Regions from separate parts of the Streptomyces sp. NPDC001401 genome, predicted to be linked through region 2. Evidence: riboswitches for the same ligand, from Rfam matches in the RefSeq annotation. Region 2 holds a riboswitch; each other region holds the start of a gene.
What was found. Region 2 has a riboswitch for thiamine pyrophosphate ahead of ACFY10_RS26860 (thiamine ABC transporter substrate binding subunit). Riboswitches for the same ligand answer to the same signal wherever they lie in the genome.
Positions count from the first base shown of each region.

Region 1: another riboswitch for thiamine pyrophosphate. It lies ahead of thiO (glycine oxidase ThiO); the one in region 2 lies ahead of ACFY10_RS26860 (thiamine ABC transporter substrate binding subunit).
Region 3: another riboswitch for thiamine pyrophosphate. It lies ahead of thiC (phosphomethylpyrimidine synthase ThiC); the one in region 2 lies ahead of ACFY10_RS26860 (thiamine ABC transporter substrate binding subunit).

Region 1 covers NZ_JBIAWI010000001.1:475,277-482,298, forward strand. Annotated here, with positions in the region: gene ACFY10_RS02200 (Rv2175c family DNA-binding protein) at 24-395, opposite strand; gene ACFY10_RS02205 (NAD(P)/FAD-dependent oxidoreductase) at 487-1,728, opposite strand; gene ACFY10_RS02210 (hypothetical protein) at 1,774-2,115, opposite strand; TPP riboswitch at 2,169-2,280, shown strand; gene thiO (glycine oxidase ThiO) at 2,278-3,432, shown strand; gene thiS (sulfur carrier protein ThiS) at 3,429-3,629, shown strand; gene ACFY10_RS02225 (thiazole synthase) at 3,633-4,427, shown strand; gene pknB (Stk1 family PASTA domain-containing Ser/Thr kinase) at 4,546-6,471, shown strand; gene ACFY10_RS02235 (deoxyribonuclease IV) at 6,506-7,022, shown strand, end outside.
Region 2 covers NZ_JBIAWI010000008.1:280,987-288,008, reverse strand. Annotated here, with positions in the region: gene ACFY10_RS26875 (maleylpyruvate isomerase family mycothiol-dependent enzyme) at 1-229, opposite strand, end outside; gene ACFY10_RS26870 (ABC transporter ATP-binding protein) at 255-1,274, opposite strand; gene ACFY10_RS26865 (ABC transporter permease) at 1,275-2,876, opposite strand; gene ACFY10_RS26860 (thiamine ABC transporter substrate binding subunit) at 2,921-4,000, opposite strand; TPP riboswitch at 4,088-4,195, opposite strand; gene rlmN (23S rRNA (adenine(2503)-C(2))-methyltransferase RlmN) at 4,221-5,327, opposite strand; gene ACFY10_RS26850 (hypothetical protein) at 5,504-5,920, shown strand; gene ACFY10_RS26845 (SRPBCC family protein) at 5,925-6,374, opposite strand; gene ACFY10_RS26840 (phosphatidate cytidylyltransferase) at 6,511-7,022, opposite strand, start outside.
Region 3 covers NZ_JBIAWI010000012.1:294,701-301,722, forward strand. Annotated here, with positions in the region: gene ACFY10_RS34995 (IclR family transcriptional regulator) at 1-709, shown strand, start outside; gene ACFY10_RS35000 (SsgA family sporulation/cell division regulator) at 808-1,245, shown strand; gene ACFY10_RS35005 (YibE/F family protein) at 1,385-2,869, opposite strand; TPP riboswitch at 2,941-3,130, shown strand; gene thiC (phosphomethylpyrimidine synthase ThiC) at 3,123-4,943, shown strand; gene ACFY10_RS35015 (hypothetical protein) at 5,415-6,296, opposite strand; gene ACFY10_RS35020 (metallophosphoesterase) at 6,490-7,022, opposite strand, start outside.

The DNA of each region.
Region 1 (7,022 bases), on a different contig from region 2:
GTGTTCGGTTCAGCCTGTTCGGATCAGACGGCGAGCGCCTGGGCCCGGCGCTTCACCTCCGTGCCGCGATTCTCGCTCAGGGCCTGCGCGGGGGTGCCGGGCAGGCTGTCGTCGGGAGTGAAGAGCCACTCGATCATCTCTTCGTCGGTGAAGCCGTCGTCCCGCAGGAGCGTCAAGGTGCCGGTCAGGCCCTTGACGACCTTCTGCTCGCTCCCGTCGATGAAGGCGGCGGGGACGTGCAGCGCGCGGTTCTCACCTCGGCGTACGGCGATGAGCTGGCCCTCCTTGACCAGCTGCCGCACACGCGTCACCTCGACATCGAGCATCTCTGCGATGTCGGGGAGGGTGAGCCAGGCGGGGACGAGAGCATCGATCTTTGCGTCAATCTCGGTCACGGCATCAAGCCTGCCATCCCGCACTGACAGTCGGAAGCCAGAACGGTCCGACCTGGGGTTCTACACTCCGCCGTGGCCGCCGTCCCGCGTACTACGCCGTGGCCGCCTTCATGGGCCGCGCCGGATCCGCGAGCAGCTCCGGGTCCATCGGGGTGCCCCCCTCGATCAGCCGTCTGCCCTGCGCCAGATCCCTCGGCCTGCCCACCGCCAACAGGGCGACCAGCCGGTTCTCGCGCAGCCAGCAGACCGACCAGGCGGAGCCCGAGGGGTCGCCGCGCCACAGGGTCGTGTCGGCGGAGGTGTGGTGGCCGGCGTACTGGACGAAGCGGCCGAACTGCTCGGACCAGAAGTACGGGACCGGGTCGTAGACCGCGGGGGGCTCGCCGGTGGTCTTGCCGATGATGTTCGCGGCCACCGTGCGCGGGCCCTGGAGGGCGTTGTCCCAGTGGTGGACCAGCAGGCGCTCGCCATACCTTCCCGAAGGGAAGGAGGCGCAGTCGCCGACGGCGTAGACGTCCGGTGCCGAGGTGCGCAGGTGGGCGTCGGCGACCACTTCGCGGTGCACGCCGAGCTCGATGCCGGCGCCTGCCAGCCAGGCCGTGGCGGGGCGCGCGCCGATGCCGACCACGACCGCGCCCGCGGGCAGCCGGGAGCCGTCGTCGAGGACGACCGCGCCGGGCTCGATGCGCTCCACGCGTGCGTGCGTACGGAGCTCGGCGCCCGCGTCGGCGTACCAGCCGGCCATCGGGGCGGCCACCTCGGCGGGCAGCGCGCCGGCGAGCGGCCGGTCCGCGGCCTCGACGACCGTCACCGCGCAGCCCGCCTCGCGCGCGGCGGTGGCGAACTCGGCGCCGATCCAGCCCGCGCCGACGACCACGATGTCGTGCTGCCGGGCGAGCACGGGCCGCAGCCGCTCGGCGTCGTCCAGGGTGCGCAGCAGATGCACTCCGGGCACACCCTCGGTGCCCGGCAGCGTGATCGGTTCGGCGCCGGTGGCGAGGACCAGGACGTCGTACGGCACGGGCCCGCTCTCGGTGTCCAGCTCGTGCTCGCCGGGGCGGACGCCGAGCACTTCGCGCCCCAGCTGCAGTTCGATGCCGAGCGCCTCGAAGTCGACGTCGAAGGCGGAGCCCTCGGACTTGCCGAGCAGCACCGCCTTGGACAGCGGCGGCCGGTCGTACGGCTGGTGGGGTTCGGCGCCGATCAGCGTCACGGTGCCGGTGAAGCCCTGTTCGCGCAGGGCGACCGCGGTCTGGACACCGGCCATGCCCGCACCGACGACGACCACGCGCCGCAGTGGCGACCCGCCCGTTTCCTGCGTCTGCTCGCTCACCTGATCACCATAGACAACTGACTATTTGTCAGTCAGCCGTCGTGCTCACTCAGTGACCTGCTCCACAACACTCGTTCCGCTGCCGGGCTGCGACTCCCACTGCCACGTCTCCTCCAGCCGCACCCGCCCGTCCGGCAGCTGCACGACCATCGAGACGCAGTGCCCCGAGGACGTCGTCCCGTCATGCCCCAGCTGGACGTACCGGAAGTCCAGCCGGTCACCTGACCGAGTACCCACCAGATGGCCGCGCACGACGTCGCCGCCCGCGTACTCGGCCCAGATCTCGCCGTCCTTCTCGTGGTACGCGAACCGGGTGCGCGTACCCACCTGACCTGGGGCCTGGTCGGCGACGGGAGCGAGGACGAGGCCGTCCAGCGAGCGGGGCATGGCGGAAGGCTCCCTTACAGAGGCGCGGAGGGTCGGGCTAGGGTGGCCAACGTACAAGCACTCGCGGGAGCCCGGACGCACCGGGCTGAGAGGGAGGCTGGCGGCCTCCGACCGTACGAACCTGATCCGGGTCATGCCGGCGAAGGGAGGGGCTGGACGCCCATGTCGTCACGTACGTCAGACGTCCTCGTCATCGGGGGCGGAATCATCGGCCTGGTCACGGCCTGGCGTGCCGCGCAGCGCGGTTTCGCCACGGCCGTGGTGGACCCCGAACCGGGCGGCGGGGCCGCCCAGGTGGCCGCCGGCATGCTGGCCGCGGTCACGGAGCTGCACTACGGCGAGCAGACCCTGCTCGGCCTGAACCTCGCCTCGGCCCGCCGCTACCCGGACTTCGCCGCCGAGCTCACCGACCTCACGGGTCACGACCTCGGCTACCGCCAGTGCGGCACGCTCGCCGTCGCCCTGGACGCCGACGACCGCGCCCACCTGCGCGAACTGCACGCCCTGCAGCGGGAGTCGGGCCTGGAGTCGGAGTGGCTGTCGGGCCGCGACTGCCGGCGCCTGGAGCCGATGCTCGCGCCGGGCGTGCGCGGTGGCCTCCGGGTGGACGGCGACCACCAGATCGACCCCCGGCGGCTGGCACGCGCGCTGGTGGCCGCGTGCGAACGGGCGGGCGTGGTCTTCCACCGGGTGTGGGCCGAGCGCTTCCACGTCGTACGGGAGCGGGCCGCCGGGGTCACGACCGCGGACGGCACCGAGCTGGGCGCGGGGCAGGTCGTGCTGGCCGGCGGCAGCCTCAGCGGGCGGCTCGCGGGCGTCCCGGACGAGGTGCTGCCGCCCGTGCGGCCGGTGAAGGGGCAGGTGCTGCGGCTGACCGTGCCCAAGCGGTACGCGCCGTTCCTGAACCGCACCGTGCGTGCCGTCGTCCGCGGCAGCCATGTCTACCTGGTGCCGCGCGAGAGCGGCGAGCTGGTCATCGGCGCGACCAGCGAGGAGCTGGGCTGGGACACGACGGTCACCGCGGGCGGGGTGTACGAGCTGCTGCGCGACGCGCACGAGCTGGTCCCCGGGATCACGGAACTGCCGCTGACCGAGACGCGTGCGGGACTGCGCCCCGGCTCCCCGGACAACGCACCCCTCCTCGGCCCGACACAGCTCCCCGGACTGCTGCTGGCCACCGGCCACTACCGCAACGGCGTGCTGCTCACCCCGGTCACCGGCGACGCCATGGCGCACGCCCTGGCCACCGGTGAACTCCCGGACGAGGCCCGCCCGTTCACCCCCAAGCGTTTCGCGCTCCTGGAGCAGCCCGCATGAACATCTCCGTCAACGGAGAGCCCCGGGAGTTCGCTTCCGGCACTGCTCTCGACACCGTCGTACGCGCGCTGACCCCGGCCCCCTCCGGAGTGGCCGCCGCCCTCAACGAAACCGTCGTCCCGCGCGTGCAGTGGCCGTCGACGTCCCTGAGCGAGGGGGACCGCGTCGAGGTCCTCACCGCCGTCCAAGGAGGCTGAACCATGGCCGACGACCCCTTTGTCATCGGCGGTACGTCCTTCGCGTCCCGCCTGATCATGGGCACCGGCGGCGCCCCCAGCCTCGACGTGCTGGAGCGGGCGCTGGTGGCTTCCGGCACGGAGCTGACGACGGTTGCCATGCGGCGCGTGGACCCCTCTGTGCACGGTTCCGTGCTCTCCGTCCTGGAGAAGCTCGGCATCCGCGTGCTGCCGAACACGGCGGGCTGCTTCACCGCCGGCGAGGCCGTCCTCACCGCCCGCCTCGCGCGCGAGGCGCTCGGCACCGATCTGATCAAACTCGAGGTCATCGCCGACGAGCGCACCCTGCTGCCCGACCCGATCGAACTGCTCGACGCGGCCGAGACCCTCGTCGACGACGGCTTCACCGTGCTGCCGTACACCAACGACGACCCCGTGCTGGCCCGCAAGCTGGAGGACGTCGGCTGCGCGGCGATCATGCCGCTCGGCTCGCCCATCGGCTCCGGGCTCGGCATCCGTAACCCGCACAACTTCCAGCTGATCACCGAGCACGCGCGCGTACCGGTGATCCTGGACGCGGGCGCCGGTACGGCCTCGGACGCCGCGCTCGCGATGGAGCTGGGGTGCGCGGGTGTGATGCTCGCCTCAGCGGTGACGCGGGCGCAGGAGCCGCAGCTGATGGCGGAGGCCATGAAGCACGCGGTGGACGCGGGCAGGCTCGCGTACCGGGCCGGCCGCATTCCGCGCCGCCACTTCGCGGAGGCGTCCTCGCCCCACGAGGGGCGCGCACACCTGGATCCCGAACGCCCCGCATTCTGAACGCGCGTTCGACAAGATCCGAGCGTCGGTGCGACGTCCGTCACAGCTCGGCTGCAGTACCGCCCCGATCCTGACGGATCCGGCAGCCCTGTCAGTCGCGGCTCGTACACTCACCTGCGTGGACACGACCCTTCAGGACCCACTGGTCGGGCAGGTGCTCGACGGGCGCTATCGCGTGGACGCGCGCATCGCGGTCGGCGGGATGGCCACGGTCTACCGGGCCGTGGACACCCGCCTCGACCGCGTGCTCGCGCTCAAGGTGATGCACCCCACGCTCGCGGCCGACGGCTCCTTCGTCGAGCGGTTCATCCGCGAGGCGAAGTCCGTCGCAAGGCTCGCGCACCCGAACGTGGTGCAGGTCTTCGACCAGGGCACCGACGGGTCGTACGTCTACCTGGCCATGGAGTACATCGCCGGGTGCACCCTGCGCGACGTGCTGCGCGAGCGCGGGGCACTGCAGCCGCGCGCCGCCCTGGACATCCTGGAGCCGGTGCTCGCCGCGCTCGGCGCCGCGCACCGCGCCGGGTTCGTGCACCGGGACATGAAGCCGGAGAACGTGCTGATAGGGGACGACGGCCGGGTCAAGGTCGCCGACTTCGGGCTGGTGCGGTCCGTGGACACGGTCACCAACACGACCGGAACCGTCCTCGGCACCGTCTCCTACCTCGCTCCCGAGCAGATAGAGCACGGCACGGCCGACACCCGGGTCGACGTGTACGCGTGCGGTGTCGTCCTGTACGAGATGCTGACCGGCGACCGCCCGCACAGCGGGGACTCCCCGGCCACCGTCCTCTACAAGCACATCCACGAGGACGTCCCGCCCCCGTCGGCCGCCGTGCCGGGGCTGGCGTACCCCCTGGACCGGCTGGTCGCGTCGGCGACCGCGCGCGTCCCCGACCTGCGTCCGCAGGACGCGGTGGCGCTGCTCGCGCAGGCTCGCGAGGTGCGCGCCGCGCTCGGCCAGGACCAGCTGGACGCGGTGCCGCCGCAGGCCGTCGCCGCGGACCACCGCAACATCTCCGAGGACCGTACGAGCGTGATCCCGCGCGCGCTGACCGTGCCGCGCCCGCTGCCGGTGAACGAGGACGAGGACGGGATCCACCGCACCAGCCTGCTGGAGACACCCCCGCCGCTGCCGTCGCGGCGCCGCGGCGCACGCTCCCGGCGCGGTCCGCTCGCGGTCGTCGTCGCCGTGCTGCTGATCCTCGGGGTGGGCACGGGCGTCTGGTACATCAACTCCGGCCAGTTCACCAAGGTCCCGCCGGTGCTGTCGAAGACCCAGGTCGAGGCCCGCAAGCAGCTGAGCGCCGCCGGGCTGGACCTCGGAAAGATCAAGCACGCCTACAGCGACACCGTGAAGCGGGGCACGGTCATCACCTCGGACCCCGCGCCCGGCACCCGCATCCGCGACAACTCGTCCGTGGCGCTGACCATCTCCGACGGTCCGCAGACCGTGCAGGTGCCCGACCTGCCGGGCCGGCCGCTCGCCGAGGCGAGGGCCCTGCTGAAGAAGGCCGGGCTCGAGCCGGGCATGGTCACCCGGGAGTTCAGCGACGACGTCCCCAAGGGCTCCGTGATCTCCACGGCTCCGGAGGCGGGCACCAAGCGGCACGCGGGTTCGGCGATCGCGCTGGTCGTCAGCAAGGGCAGCCCGGTGGACGTCCCGGACGTCACGGGTGAGGACCTGCAGGATGCGACGGCCGACCTGGAAGACGCCGGCCTGACGGTGAAGGTCGCCTCCGAGCGGATCAACTCCGAGTACGACAAGGGCCAGGTCGCCGCGCAGACGCCCGCGGGCGAGAGCCAGGCCGCCGACGGCGACACGGTGACGCTGACCCTGTCCAAGGGCCCGGAGATGATCGAGGTCCCGGACGTCACCGGCGACAGCGTGGACGACGCGCACAAGGCGCTCGAGGGCGCCGGCTTCAAGGTCGACGAGGACCGCGGTCTGCTCGGCCTGTTCGGCGACACCGTCAAGAACCAGTCCGTGAAGGGCGGCCAGACGGCACCCAAGGGGTCGACGATCACCATCAAGATCCGGTGACGGAGCGGGTCGTACCGCATGACACCCTGAACGGGTGAAAAGTCAGCTGTCCCGCAACCCCGTCGGCGGCCACGTCCCCGTGGCCGGTGGTCTCCACTCCGTCGGCCTGTCCTACGCCCACGACCTGAAGGCCGAGACCGTGCAGGTCTTCGTCGCCAACCCGCGCGGCTGGGCCACGCCCGCCGGCAATCCGCGGCAGGACGAGGAGTTCCGCGAGGTGTGCGCGGCCGAGTCGATCCCGGCGTACGTCCACGCCCCGTACCTGATCAACTTCGGCTCGCACACCGAGGCGACCGTGGAGAAGTCCGTGGAGTCGATGCGGCACTCCCTGCGGCGCGGGCGGGAGATCGGGGCGCTCGGCGTGGTCGTGCACACGGGCAGCGCGACGGGCGGCCGGGACCGGTCCGTGGCCCTGAAGCAGGTACGGGAGCACCTCCTGCCGCTGCTGGACGAGCTCACCCACGACGACGATCCGTTCCTGCTGCTGGAGTCGACGGCCGGGCAGGGCGCCTCGCTCTGCTCGCGGACCTGGGACTTCGGGCCGTACTTCG
Region 2 (7,022 bases):
CGCCGCGCGGTATCTCCTCGTCGGGGACGTTCTCCTCGGCCCGTTTCCGCACCAGCGTCCCAGCCCAGCGCAGGGCGCCGCCCATGTGCAGGTTGAGCTGTTCCAGGGTCCAGTCCGGACAGGTCGGGACGGTCGCGGACAGATCGGCGCCGCTCGTCACCACCGCCCTCAGCTGTTCGACCTGGTGGGCGATCTCGTCGCAGTAGCGATCATGTGCAAGTAGCGTCATGCCGCTCACACTACGGTCGGTCACCTCAGCCGAGCACCACGATTTCGGCGGCGTCGAACTCCACCCCGACCGCCTCCCCGACCTCCGGCGCCTCCCGCAGCGCCACCGCCGCCTCGAGTCGCGGCGCCCCTTCCGGCTGCACCTGTACGGCGACATGGGTGCCCTTGAAGGTGCGTGCGGCCACCGTGCAGCGCAGGCCCTCGTCGGCGGGGACGAGCCGGACACCGGCGGGCCGCACGAGCAGGGTGTGCGTCCCCTGCGGGGCGTCCTGGGGCACCGGCAGCTTGCCCCAGGGGGTGTCCGCGGCCTCCCCGCTCACCATCCCCTCGACCACGTTGTCGAAGCCGAGGAACCGGGCCACGAACTCGTCCGCGGGGCGCTGCCACACCTCGAGGGGCGTACCGGACTGGGCGATCCGCCCGTCCCGCATCACCACGACCCGGTCGGCGAGCGCGAAGGCCTCGCCCTGGTCGTGCGTCACGGCGAGGACCGTGGTGCCCAGCTGCCCGAAGAGTTCCCTCAGTTCGACGACCAGCCGCTCCCGCAGCGAGCGGTCGAGCTGGCCGAGCGGCTCGTCCAGCATCAGCAGCCGCGGCCGGGGCGCGAGCGCGCGGGCCAGCGCGACGCGCTGCTGCTCACCGCCGGAGAGCGAGGCGACGGCCCGGCGTGCGGCACCCGGCAGCCCGACGAGGTCGAGCAACTCCCGTACGCGCTCGTCCTGTTGAGGGCGCCGGGCGCCGTGCATCCGCAGCCCGAAGGCGACGTTCCTGCCCACGTCCCGCTGCGGGAACAGCTGATGGTCCTGGAACATCAGGCCCACCCCCCGCCTGTGCGCGGGCACCCCCGCCTGGTCGTGTCCGTCGAGCAACACCCGCCCGCCGTCCAGGGGTTGCAGTCCGGCCACCGCCCGCAGCAGCGTCGACTTGCCGCTGCCGCTGGGCCCGAGCACGCACACGATCTCGTGCTCGGCGACCTCGAGGCCGACGGCGTCGAGCACGGCCCGCCCGCCGAACCGCACGGTCGCGTCCTCCAGGCTCAGCAGCATCTAGAACTCCCCGCTCCGGTCGGTGCGCAGCCGCTCGAGCACCAGCAGCGCCACCGCGCACACCACCATCAGAATCGTCGAAAGGGCCATCGCCTGCCCGTAGTTGAGGTCGCCCGGCCGGCCGAGCAGCCGCGCCACGGCGACGGGCAGCGTCGGATTGTCGGGCCGCGCGATGAACACGGTCGCCCCGAACTCCCCGAGCGACACCGCGAACGCGAACCCGGCCGCCACCAGCAGCGCCCGCCGCACCATCGGCAGATCGACCTCCCGCCACACCCGCCACGGCGACGCCCCGAGCACGGCCGCCGCCTCCCGCAGCCGCGCGTCCACGGCCCGCAGCACCGGCAGCATGGTCCGTACGACGAAGGGGGCGCCCACCAGCGCCTGCGCGAGCGGCACCAGGATCCACGAACTCCGCAGATCCAGCGGCGGCTTGTCCAGCGCGATCAGGAACCCGAAGCCGACCGTCACCGCGGAGACGCCCAGCGGCAGCATCAGCAGCGCGTCGAAGCCGCGGACCAGCCGGCCCGCGTCCCGGCGCGCGAGCGCCGCGGCGGCCAGACCGCCGATCACCACGGCGATGGCGGTCGCGGCGAGGGCGTACTGGAGCGAGTTGCCGATCGCCTGGATCGGCGGCACGAGGAAGGTCCCGCCGTCGTCGTGCGTCAGCGCGCGGTAGTAGCCGAACCCGGAGGCGCCGAGGGACCGCTGCACCAGCACCGCCAGCGGCAGCACCAGCAGAACGGCGATGGTGCCGAGAACCCCGGCCAGCAGCGTCCACTGCCCGGCCCCGCGCGGCCGGCTCGCCGTGACGCTCGCGTCCACCAGCCGCAGGGCGGTCTCCCGCCGCCGTACCGTCCAGGCGTGCACGGCGAGGATCGCGCCGACGGCCACGAACTGGATGATCGTGAGCACGGCAGCGGTGGACAGGTCGAAGATCTCCGAGGTCTGCCGGTAGATTTCGACCTCGAGGGTGGAGAAGGTCGGGCCGCCGAGGATCTGCACCACGCCGAAGGAGGTGAAGGTGAAGAGAAAGACCATCAGCGCGGCGGCGGCCACCGCGGGCGCGAGAGCCGGCAGCGTCACCTTCCGCCAGGCCGCCCATCGCGACGCGCCCAGCATCCGCGCCGCCTCCTCCTGACGCGGGTCGAGCTGCCCCCACAGGCCGCCGACGGTCCGTACGACGACGGCGTAGTTGAAGAAGACGTGCGCCAGCAGGATGGCCCAGACGGTGGTGTCCAGCCGCACGCCCCACAGCTCGTCGAGCAGTCCCCCACGTCCGACCAGCGCCAGGAACGCCGTACCGACGACGACCGTCGGCAGCACGAAGGGGACGGTGACGACGGCCCGCAGCAGCTGCTTGCCCGGGAAGTCGAGGCGCGCGAAGACGTACGCGCCCGGGAGCGCGATCAGCAGCGTGAGCGCGGTGGAAGCGAGCGCCTGCCAGGTGGTGAACCACAGGACGTGCCGGATGTCGGACTGCGTGACGACGTCCGCGATCCGCCCGAACTGCCACTTCCCGTCGGCCTTGAGCCCGCGCGCCACGATCGCGGCGACGGGCCAGGCGAAGAACACCGCGAAGAACACGACGGGCACGGCCATGAGCCCGAGCCGCGCCGCGCTCCCCTGCCGCGTCCCCCGCGCGTCTACTTCAGTACGAGTGACGTCCACGACTTGACCCACTGGTCACGGTTGGCGGCGATCCTGGTCGGGGCCATGGTCTCGGGGTCCTTGGCCGGCTGCCCGTACTTCACGAACTCCGGGGGCACCTGAGCGCCCTCGCGCACCGGGTAGACGAACATGTTCAGCGGCATGTCCTCCTGGAACTCCTTGGTGACCAGGAAGTCGAGGAAGGCCTTGCCGCCCTTGCTGTTCTTGGCGTTGCTGAGCAGTCCCGCGTACTCGATCTGCCGGAAGCAGGTGCCGTACGACGTCCCGGTCAGCGCCGTCTTGGGCTTCGGGTCGCCGTAGATGACCTCGGCGGGCGGCGAGGAGGCGTAGGAGACGACGAGCGGCCGGTCGCCCTTGGCCTTCTTCCCCCCTGCCGATCCGGAGAACTCCTCGTTGTAGGCCTGCTCCCAGCCGTCGACGACCTTCACGCCGTTCGCCTTGAGCTTCTTCCAGTAGCCCTGCCAGCCGGCGTCGCCGTACTTGGCGGCGGTGCCGAGCAGGAAGCCGAGGCCGGGCGAGGATGTGGAGGCGTTCTCGGTGACGAGGAGGTTCTTGTATTCGGGCTTGACCAGGTCGTCGAAGGAGGCGGGCGGGGTCAGCCTGTGCTTGCTGAAGTACGCCTTGTCGTAGTTGACGCAGATGTCGCCGGAATCGATCGGCGTGACCCGGTGCCTGGCCTGGTCGACCCGGTACTGCGCCTGGATCCGGTCTGCGCCCTTCGGCTCGTACGACTGGAAGAGCCCGTTGTCGAGCGCCCGCGAGAGCAGGGTGTTGTCGACGCCGAAGAAGACGTCGCCCTGCGGGTTGTCCTTGGTGAGGATGGCCTTGTTGACGGCCTGCCCCGCGTCGCCGTCCTTGAGGACGCGGACCTTGTAGCCGGACTGCTTCTCGAAGTCGGCGAGGACCTTCTTCGAGACGGCCCACGAGTCGTGGCTGACGAGAGTGATGTTCTTGGAGCCGCCGGAGCCCTCGCTGCCGGACGACGACGAACCGCAGGCGGACAACGAGATGAGACCGAGGCCGACCGCGGCGGCCACGAACGTCTTGGTGTGCACTGAATTCCTCCTGGCTGACCAGGAAGAGACGCGGCCCTGCCCGGGACCGCCGGAGAATTCCACCGGCTCCCGGGCAGGGCGCAACAGCTTGAGTGAAGACCGAACTTCCTACCCAGAATGACCTGGGCAAGGTTCAGAGGGTCTGCGGCCCGGTTGCCGCACTCTCAGCGCTGTGGCGCTCCCCTGTCGGAATATGAAGATGTGTACGTACGGGCTCAGATTACCGCTCGGTGGCCGCGAGCTGACCGCAGGCCCCGTCGATCTCCTGACCTCGGGTGTCCCGGACGGTGACCGGTACCCCGTGCGCCGCGATGGCCTCGACGAAGGCCTTCTCGTCCTCGGGCCGGGACGCCGTCCACTTCGAGCCGGGGGTCGGGTTCAGCGGGATGAGGTTGACGTGCACGGGCTTGCCGCGCAGCAGCCGCCCGAGTCGGTCACCGCGCCAGGCCTGGTCATTGATGTCGCGAATCAGCGCGTACTCGATCGACAACCGCCGCCCGCTCTTCTCGACGTACTCGAACCCCGCGTCGAGGACCTCGCGCACCTTCCACCGCGTGTTGACGGGGACGAGGGTGTCACGCAGCTCGTCGTCCGGCGCATGCAGCGAGATGGCGAGCCGGCACTTGAACCCCTCGTCGGCGAACCGGTGGATGGCGGGGACCAGTCCGACGGTCGACACGGTGATGCCGCGCTGCGAGAGCCCGAGCCCGTCGGGAGCGGGGTCGGTGAGCGCCCGGATGGCCCCGACCACACGCTTGTAGTTGGCGAGCGGCTCGCCCATCCCCATGAAGACGATGTTGGAGAGCCGCGCAGGCCCGCCGGGAACCTCCCCGTCCCGAAGCGCCCGCATCCCGTCCACGATCTGATGGACGATCTCGGCGGCGGACAGATTCCGGTCCAGCCCCGCCTGCCCGGTGGCGCAGAAGGGACAGTTCATCCCGCACCCTGCCTGCGAGCTGATGCACATGGTCACCCGGTCCGGGTAGCGCATCAGCACCGACTCGACGAGCGTCCCGTCGAACAGCCGCCACAGCGTCTTGCGGGTGGTGCCCTGGTCGGTCGACAGATGCCGTACGACCGTCATCAGGTCGGGAAGCAGCGCCTCCTGCAACTTGCCGCGCGAACCGGCCGGGATGTCCGTCCACTCCGCCGGGTCGTGCGCGTACCGCGCGAAGTAGTGCTGCGAGAGCTGCTTGGCGCGAAACGGCTTCTCGCCGATCTCGGCCACCGCTTCCTTGCGCTCGGCGGGCGTGAGGTCGGCAAGGTGCCGCGGCGGCTTCTTGGCTCCGCGGGGGGCGACGAAAGTGAGTTCTCCGGGCTTAGGCATGGCTGTACCAGTGTCGCAGATCAACAGGAGTGACCTGGGGCCCGAGCCGGCCGGGGCCGTGGTGTCGTGGGCTCCACCCCGGATACGGGTGGAGGTTCCCTCGTGGCGGCGGGTGCGGCGCCGGGATCGTGGACGGCACAGAGCGTTGCCGGAGCCTTTCAGGAGGGGACCGTCCCATGGCCGCCAACCGTCGACACCGACGCCGTACCACCATCGTCGCCACCGCCGTGACAGCCGTCGCGCTGACCGTCGGGCTCGTCACCGGCTGCCGCCCCGACGACGTCGACAAGTCGCTGGACTGCGTGCGGAGCTACGACACGATCGCCGACAGCCTGAAGGCGATCCACGATGCCGGGCGGGACGCGGCAAGCGACCCCTCCCGGACCGACACGTCCATCGACACCATCGAGAAGAACCTCGACAAGATCAAGGACAAGAACAGGAAGGCCGGCGACGGCAAGGCCGACAAGGCCGTGGACGACCTGAACCAGGCCGTCGCCGACTACAACAAGGCCGTCCTGAACGGGGAGAACCCGGACTCCGGCAGGATCGACAGGGCGGCCGACGAGCTGAAGGACGTCTGCAGCTCGTAAGAGGCTAGGCGGTGGTGTGCTCCAGCTTGTCCTTGAGCAGCTGCTCGTTGCGCGGCATCTCCTTGCGCACCTGGGGGCGGACGACGAGAGGCAGCAGGACCCTGCCGATGCCGTGTCCCTCGAAGTCGAGGTCCATCGTCACGTGGGTACGGCGGCCGTCGTCGATGGGCGTGATCTCGCCGTGGAAGTTGCCCCTGACAGGGCCGTCGATCCCGCGCACGGTCCAGGAGCGCTGCGGTTCGTACTGGGTGCACTCCATGGTCATCGGAATGTCGCGGCGGCCCACGTGCCGGGTGACCCGGACCTTGGATCCGAGTCCGAAGGGGCGGTCGTCGAGCTGTTCGGTGGCGACCGCGCTCAGCTGCCACTCCGGCAGGTGGGAGGGATCGATCATGTACGCCCAGACATCCTCGGGACGGCGGTCCACGTCGAACTCTTCATGGATGGTGGACATGGCGCCTCCTCTTCGGGAGATCCCCTTTGAGGGCTTACACCGGAATCGTCCCACTCGGCCGACCGGTGCGCCATCGTCCGAAACGCGTGGAGCTCCCGCCCTCGGAAGGGCGGGAGCTCCACGCGTCACGGGCCGGTCAGCCGGCCCCCACGAACAGCACCATGAGCAGCCACACCACGGGAGCCGTGGGCAGCAGCGAGTCCAGGCGGTCCATGATCCCGCCATGACCCGGCAGCAGCGTGCCCATGTCCTTGATGCCCAGGTCCCGCTTGATCATCGACTCGCCGAGGTCTCCCAGCGTGGCGCTGGCCGCGACCGCGAAGCCGAGGAGCAGGCCCTGCCACCAGGAGCCGTCGTCGATCAGGAACTGCATGCACAACGCGCCCGCCACCATCGCGAACGTGACCGCGCCGAGCAGGCCCTCCCGGGTCTTGCCGGGGCTGATGCGCGGGGCCAGCTTGTGCTTGCCGAAGCGCCAGCCGACGGCGTACGCGCCCGTGTCGCTGACCACCGTGAGCAGCAGGAAGGTCAGCACCCGCCACGGACCGTCCTCGGCCGTCAGCATCATCGCCACGAACGTCGCCAGGAAGGGGACGTAGAAGGCCGCGAAGACGCCGGCCGTGACGTCCTTGAGGTAGCCCTCCGGTG
Region 3 (7,022 bases), on a different contig from region 2:
CCTACTGGAATGCGTCGCCGAGCACGAGCACGGAGCCCCCGCCAAACAGCTGGCCCGCGAGACCGGCCTGGCGCTGCCGACGGCGTACCACCTGCTGCGCACCCTCGTCCACGAGGGCTATCTGCGGCGGGACAAGGGCCTGTTCTTCCTCGGTGACGCGGCCGTGCGACTGAGCAGCAGCGGAGCCCAGCAGAAACGTCGCAGCACGATCGTCGACGCTCTCGCCCGCTGGCGGGACGCGATCGGCGTGCCCGTGTATTACGCCGTGTACCGGGATGGCGAGATCGAAGTCATGTGCGTCTCCGACACCCCGGGCAATCCGGCCGTCGAGGAGTGGGCCGACTTCCGCGAGACCGCACACGCGCATGCGATCGGTCAGTGCCTGCTCTCCCAGCTGGATGACGAGGCCCGCCGCGACCACCTCGACCGTTACCCCGTGCAGTCCATCACTCCATACACCGTGCGTGACAACCACACCCTGCTCCGGCGGCTCGAGCGAACGCGGCGGCTGGAGCCGGTGACGGAGCGGCAGGAGTACGCGCTGGGGACGGTCTGCGCGGCGATTCCGATCACTGTGGGCACGACGGCGGCGACGATGGCCATTTCTCTGCCATCGCATCAGGCCGACCGGTTGATGTCCGCTGCCCAGCAACTGCAGCGCGAAATCGGACGGCTGATGGGGTCACTCGCGATCTCTATCAGTATCTGAAAACTCACTCCTTGTGATCTGTCGTGTACGTTCAGCAAGATTCCACCAGTGTCAGGGGATCACTCCCAGCCGGTCGGCTTCACATGACGGGGTAGGCGATGCGCGAGTCCGTACAGGCAGAGGTCATGATGAGCTTTCTCGTGTCCGAGGAGCTTTCCTTCCGCATCCCGGTGGAGCTGCGCTACGAGACCTGCGATCCCTATGCCGTGAGGCTGACCTTCCACCTTCCCGGTGATGCGCCGGTGACCTGGGCGTTCGGTCGTGAGCTGCTCATCGACGGGGTGGGCCGGCCGTGCGGGGAAGGTGATGTGCGCGTCTCACCCGCCGAACCGGACTCCCTGGCCGAGGTCCTGATCCGGCTTCAGGTGGGCCGCGACCAGGCGCTGTTCCGCGCGTCCACGGCGCCGCTCATCGTGTTCCTCGACCGCACCGACAAGCTGGTGCCACTCGGCCAGGAGGGTTCGCTCGAAGACTTCGACGCCCACCTCGACGAGGCGCTGGACCGCATCCTGGCGGAGGAGCAGAGCGCGGGCTGAGACGGGACGGTGGGGGCTGGCCGGAACGCTTCTGCGCGGGACGTGGAGGTCGCAGTAACGCTTCTCCACGGGCAGGGCGGGACGCGAGCCTGAAACTGCCCCGAACGTTCTGCTCACTCGTGCTGGAGTGGCCCTCGCCTCACCGCTTGCGGCGTCGGCCCCGCCCCGTGCGCGTCGGAGCAGGTGCTGCGCCGACCGTCCCCGTTGCCGGCTCCGGACCCGCGCGGTCGGCCGCGACCACCAGTGCCGCGAGCAGTGTCGTGACCGGCACCGAGGCGACCAGGCCGATCGAGCCCACCAGCGTCCGTACGATCTCCTCCGCCACCAGTTCACTGTTGGCGACCGCCCCCACACTGCTCTGCGCGATGGAGAAGAGCAGCAGCAACGGCAACGCGGCGCCCGCGTACGCGAGGACGAGGGTGTTGACGACGGACGCGATGTGGTCGCGGCCGATGCGGATGCCCGCCCGGTACAGCCCCCGCCAGCCCATCGACGGATTGGCCTCGTGCAGTTCCCAGACCGCCGACGTCTGTGTCACCGTCACGTCGTCGAGGACACCGAGCGAACCGATGATGACGCCCGCGAGCAGCAGGCCGCTCATGTCGATCGACGGATACAGGCCATGGATCAGACCGGTGTTGTCGTCCGTGTTGCCGGTCAGCGCGGCCCAGCCGATGAACCCGGAGCCGAGCAGGCCGATCAGCACGAGCGAGAGCAGCGTGCCCAGTACCGCCACGGACGTCCGGGCCGACAGACCATGGCACATGTAGAGCGCGATCAGCATGATGGCGCTCGACCCGATCACCGCCACGAGCAGCGGATTCGAACCCTGCAGGATCGCGGGCAGGATGAAGAAGGTCAGCACCATGAAGCTGACGGCCAGCGCGATCAGAGCCATGAGGCCGCGCATCCGGCCCACCACCACGACGGCGAGCGCGAAGATGCCGGCCAGCAGCGCCATGGGGAACCTGCGGTTCACATCGGTGACCGAGTACTGCAGGTCCTTCGGCGCGGAGGGCTCATAGGCGGCCACGACCTTCTCGCCCTCGTGCAGCTGCCGCGACTGGTCCGGCTGCACGATCTCGGTGAACGTACGGCCCTTGTCCTTGCCGCTGTCGACGCGGATCGTCGCCTTCTTGCAGGTGCCGCTCGCCTGCTGCTGGGCGGAGGAGCCCTCGGCGGTGGAGGTGTCCCCTGTCGGGGTCTCGCCCGAGGCGTTCACCGACTTGCAGCTCACGCTCACGACCTTGGTGACCGTCGCCTGCTGGGTCTGCCGGTCGAAACCCACGCCGGTGCGTTCGTGCGGCGGGGCGCCACCGGGCCACAGCACCACGAGCCCGACTGCCACGGCCGCGGTGAACGGGATGAGGATGGCGGCGATGACCTTGCGCAGGTGCTTGGAGACAGGGGCTGCCGGACCGTGGCTGTGGGAGTGACCGTGCCCGCCACCGGAACCGGGGGCATGCCCGTGACCGCCACCGGTTCCGGGCCCGTGATCGTGCCCTTCACCGGCTCCCAGCGCATGGTTGTGCCCGGCACCGGAACCGTGGCCGTCGCCGTGTCCGGAGCCGTGCCCGTAGGGCGGCTCCGGTGGTGGGTACGGGGCCTGATGTCTCGTGGTCACCGCCCGATCATCGCAAGAACGACAGGGGCCCTCTGTTCAGCGCGCCCGAATTGACGCTAGCGTGGAGGCACCTTTGCACACGCGGGAGCTCGGAGCACCGGGCTGAGAGGGCGCTGACCTCCGTCCCAGCGATGTTTCACGTGGAACATCACCGAAGTCGAGTGATGTTCCCCACGAAACGTCGACAGACGGAAATCGCTGCGTCGACCGCCGAACCTGTTACCGGGTAATGCCGGCGTAGGGAGTAGGTCTCATGACCAACAAGGACGCACGCACGCCTGCCTCCAGCCAGGACGAACAGCCCATTCAGGGCGAACAGTCCCAGGAGGCCGGGAAGTCCATCGGCTGGCACAAGGCGTATGTCGAGGGCTCGCGCCCCGATCTGCGGGTGCCGGTCCGACAGGTGCACCTCACCAACGGGCAGTCGGTCACGCTGTACGACACATCGGGCCCGTACACCGATCCGCTCATCGATACCGATGTCCGCAGGGGACTCGCCCCGCTGCGCGAGAACTGGATCATCGCTCGCGGTGACACCGAGGAGTACGCGGGCCGTCCCGCCCGTCCTGAGGACGACGGGATCAAGCACACCTCTCCGCGAGGCGGCCTGCGCAACCTCGACGCGGTCTTCCCGGGGCGGCCGCGTCAGCCGCGCCGTAGTCGTGATGGCAAGGCGGTCACGCAGCTCGCGTACGCCCGCCGCGGCGAGATCACACCGGAGATGGAGTACGTGGCCATCCGGGAGAACGTTTCGCCCGAGGTGGTCCGCGAGGAGATCGAGGCGGGCCGCGCGGTGCTGCCGGCCAACGTCAACCATCCAGAGATCGAGCCGATGATCATCGGCAAGCGGTTCCTGGTGAAGGTCAACGCCAACATCGGCAACTCCGCGGTCACCTCCTCCATCGAGGAGGAGGTCGAGAAGATGACCTGGGCGACCCGCTGGGGCGCCGACACGGTCATGGACCTCTCCACCGGCCGCAACATCCACACCACCCGCGAGTGGGTGCTGCGCAACTCCCCCGTCCCCATCGGCACGGTGCCGCTCTATCAGGCCCTAGAGAAGGTCGACGGCCGGGCCGAGGAGCTGACCTGGGAGATCTACAAGGACACCGTCATCGAGCAGGCCGAGCAGGGCGTGGACTACATGACGGTCCACGCGGGTGTCCGCCTGCCGTACGTCCCGCTCACCGCCAACCGCAAGACCGGCATCGTCTCGCGCGGCGGCTCCATCATGGCCGCGTGGTGCCTCGCGCACCACAAGGAGTCGTTCCTGTACGAGAACTTCGAGGAACTCTGCGAGATCCTCGCGGCGTACGACGTCACGTACTCCCTGGGCGATGGGCTGCGGCCGGGGTCGATCGCGGACGCCAACGACGAGGCGCAGTTCGCGGAGTTGCGCACGCTCGGGGAACTCAACCGGATCGCCAAGCGTTTCAACGTACAGACCATGATCGAGGGCCCGGGACACGTCCCGATGCACAAGATCAAGGAGAACATCGACCTTCAGCAGGAGATCTGTGATGAAGCTCCGTTCTATACGCTCGGCCCGCTGACGACGGACGTCGCGCCGGCGTACGACCACATCACCTCCGGCATCGGTGCCGCGATGATCGCCTGGTGGGGCACGGCCATGCTCTGCTACGTCACGCCCAAGGAACACCTGGGCCTGCCCAACCGTGACGACGTCAAGACCGGCGTCATCACCTACAAGATCGCCGCCCACGCAGCCGACCTCGCCAAGGGGCACCCCGGTGCGCAGGAATGGGACGACGCGCTGTCCGACGCCCGCTTCGAGTTCCGGTGGGAGGACCAGTTCAACCTCGCTCTCGACCCGGACACGGCACGGGAGTTCCACGACGAGACCCTCCCGGCGGAGCCGGCCAAGACCGCCCACTTCTGCTCGATGTGCGGGCCGAAGTTCTGCTCCATGAAGATCAGCCACAGCATCACAGAGCGGTTCGGTGGCGCGGCTGCTGAGGGGGCCTCGCCGGAGGAGGTCGCTGAGGGGATGCTCCAGAAGTCGAAGGAGTTCGCGGCGAGCGGGAACCGGGTGTATCTGCCGATCGCGGACTGACCCGGCGTCACTCGCGCCCCTCGTCAGGGTCCGGTGTTCTCCGGCCTGCGTCCTCGTCCGGGCAGGCCGGAGGCACCGGCCTGCGTGTGGGCGACAGTTCCCGTAACAGGCGTTCGCTAGTGACCCGCCGGCGAGACGAGATCGTGCGGCTTGGGCGTCAATATCGCCGTGATCACCGCGGACGGCATGCTCGTGCTGAACCAGCGCAGCGATCGCGTTAATTTGGCACTTGGCGTCTGCCGCTCGGTCGTCGATCGGGCTGAGGCACAGATCCTTCGACGCCTAACAGGCTCCACCTGCCGATCGCGGACTGACGTACGCCGGCGTGAGTGGCTCGTCCGACGTGGAAGACGGTCCCGCTCTTCGGCGTGAGTCGCCGTAGGGCGGAGCCGTCGGGGCGATCGGTGTTCGGCTTGCGCTCCCCCTGCGGGCCCTGGCAGGCCTTCTGGTGCGGAGGGCGCAAGCCGACGGTTACTCCGGCTGGTGTTCCGGGCCTCCGAAGTCCGGGCTGGTGTAGTCCGGGCTGGTGAAGCTCGGGCGCGGGCCGGGGGCCGGGCCGTCGTCCGGGCTGCTGAAGCCCGGACGGTCGTAGCCGAGGTGAGGCATGCGGCTGGTCGACGTCGGCGGTGTGGCGCTGTGCAGTGCCGCGGCGGTGCCGGGGTCGGCGAGTGCTTCCCGCAGGAACGGCATGATGCCGCGCTCCAGGAGTGCTTCGCGCCAGGCTTCCCTGGCCAGGGCCACTTCCCCGCTCAGTTCGCCGTACGGTCCCGACTCGAGCGAGGGCTGGTTGCGCAGGGCGGTGAGCAGCAGCCCGACAGCGGCGACAAGGATCGCGGCCGCGGTCATGGCGCCGAAGACCCAACCGGCGGTGATCATCGTCTTGCCGAACACCTGTTTGGGTTCGAGTGACCTGATGATGTACCCGACGAGCAGGAAGATCACCGCAGCTGTTCCGGCGAGGACGGGGGTGAGGACGGCGGCGATGGCGACGGCGCCCGCGCCGGCGCCCGCGCCGGCCGGCTCGGCGGCCTCGCCGAGGGTGGTGGCGAGCCCCACCGCCGCCGCGCCCGGCTCCGCAGAGCCGGATTCGCGGGCGGACGGCGGGGTGGACGACGCCGGCTGGCGCAGTTCCTCGCGAACCTTCACGTAGTGCTGGTACTCGGTCGCCGCGGCCACCGTGATGAGTGCGGTGGCGTTGAGCGCCATGGTGCGCAGCTGTTCGGGGTTGAGCCGCTTACCGACAGCGGCCAGTTCCGGGCGGTTTGGGGCGGAGCGCAGCGCCTCATCGAGGACCCGCTCGTACTCCTGGCGGTCCTCGCTCAGCAGGTGCTGCGGAACGCTGTTCATGTGCATCCCCCGATGCTCCGTAGGGCTTGGGGCTCGCATGCCAACGAGCCGTCGGGCAGAAACGGAGGGGAGCCTGCTACGGATAAGCCGATGGTAGAGCGGCGACGGCACACGGTGACAGGGGGTTTGAAGAAATTGGGCCCTGGCCTGCGCCGTTTATCGCGATTCCTCCGTGGGGGAACGCCTGCCCTGTGAACGTTCAGATATCCAGTGGCAGTTGTTGAACCAGCAGCTTTCCGGCCATGGTCACTCCGCCGTCCATCGCGATGGCCAGGCCCTCTGCGTAGACGTGCGGCCCTTCGACCACGGGCCCTGCGCTGTCCTCGCCCTCCTCGGAGCCGACCTCGCCCAGCAAATAGGGAATGGGGCTGTGACCGTGAACAATCCGAGTGCCGCCGTACGTATCCAGCAGGGAGCGTACGGCGTCTGCACCGCCCTCGTCGCGGAAGGAGAACCGCTTGGTGAACTTGCGGAACAGATCCCAGCATTCGTCCGCGTCGTTGCGCGTGAGCGTTTCGCGGACGGTGTCGTTGACCGCCTCGATCGAGTCGCCGTAGTCGAGGTAGGCGGTGGTGTCGGAGTGGACGAGCAGGTAGCCGTCGACCTCTTCGATCGCGTCGAGCCGGGCCATCCACTGCAGGTGGTGGTCCTGGAGCCGGTCCATGTCGGTCTTCTGGCCGCCGTTGAGCAGCCAGGCCGCCTGGAAGGTGGCGGTGCCCGCGCCGGAGTTGA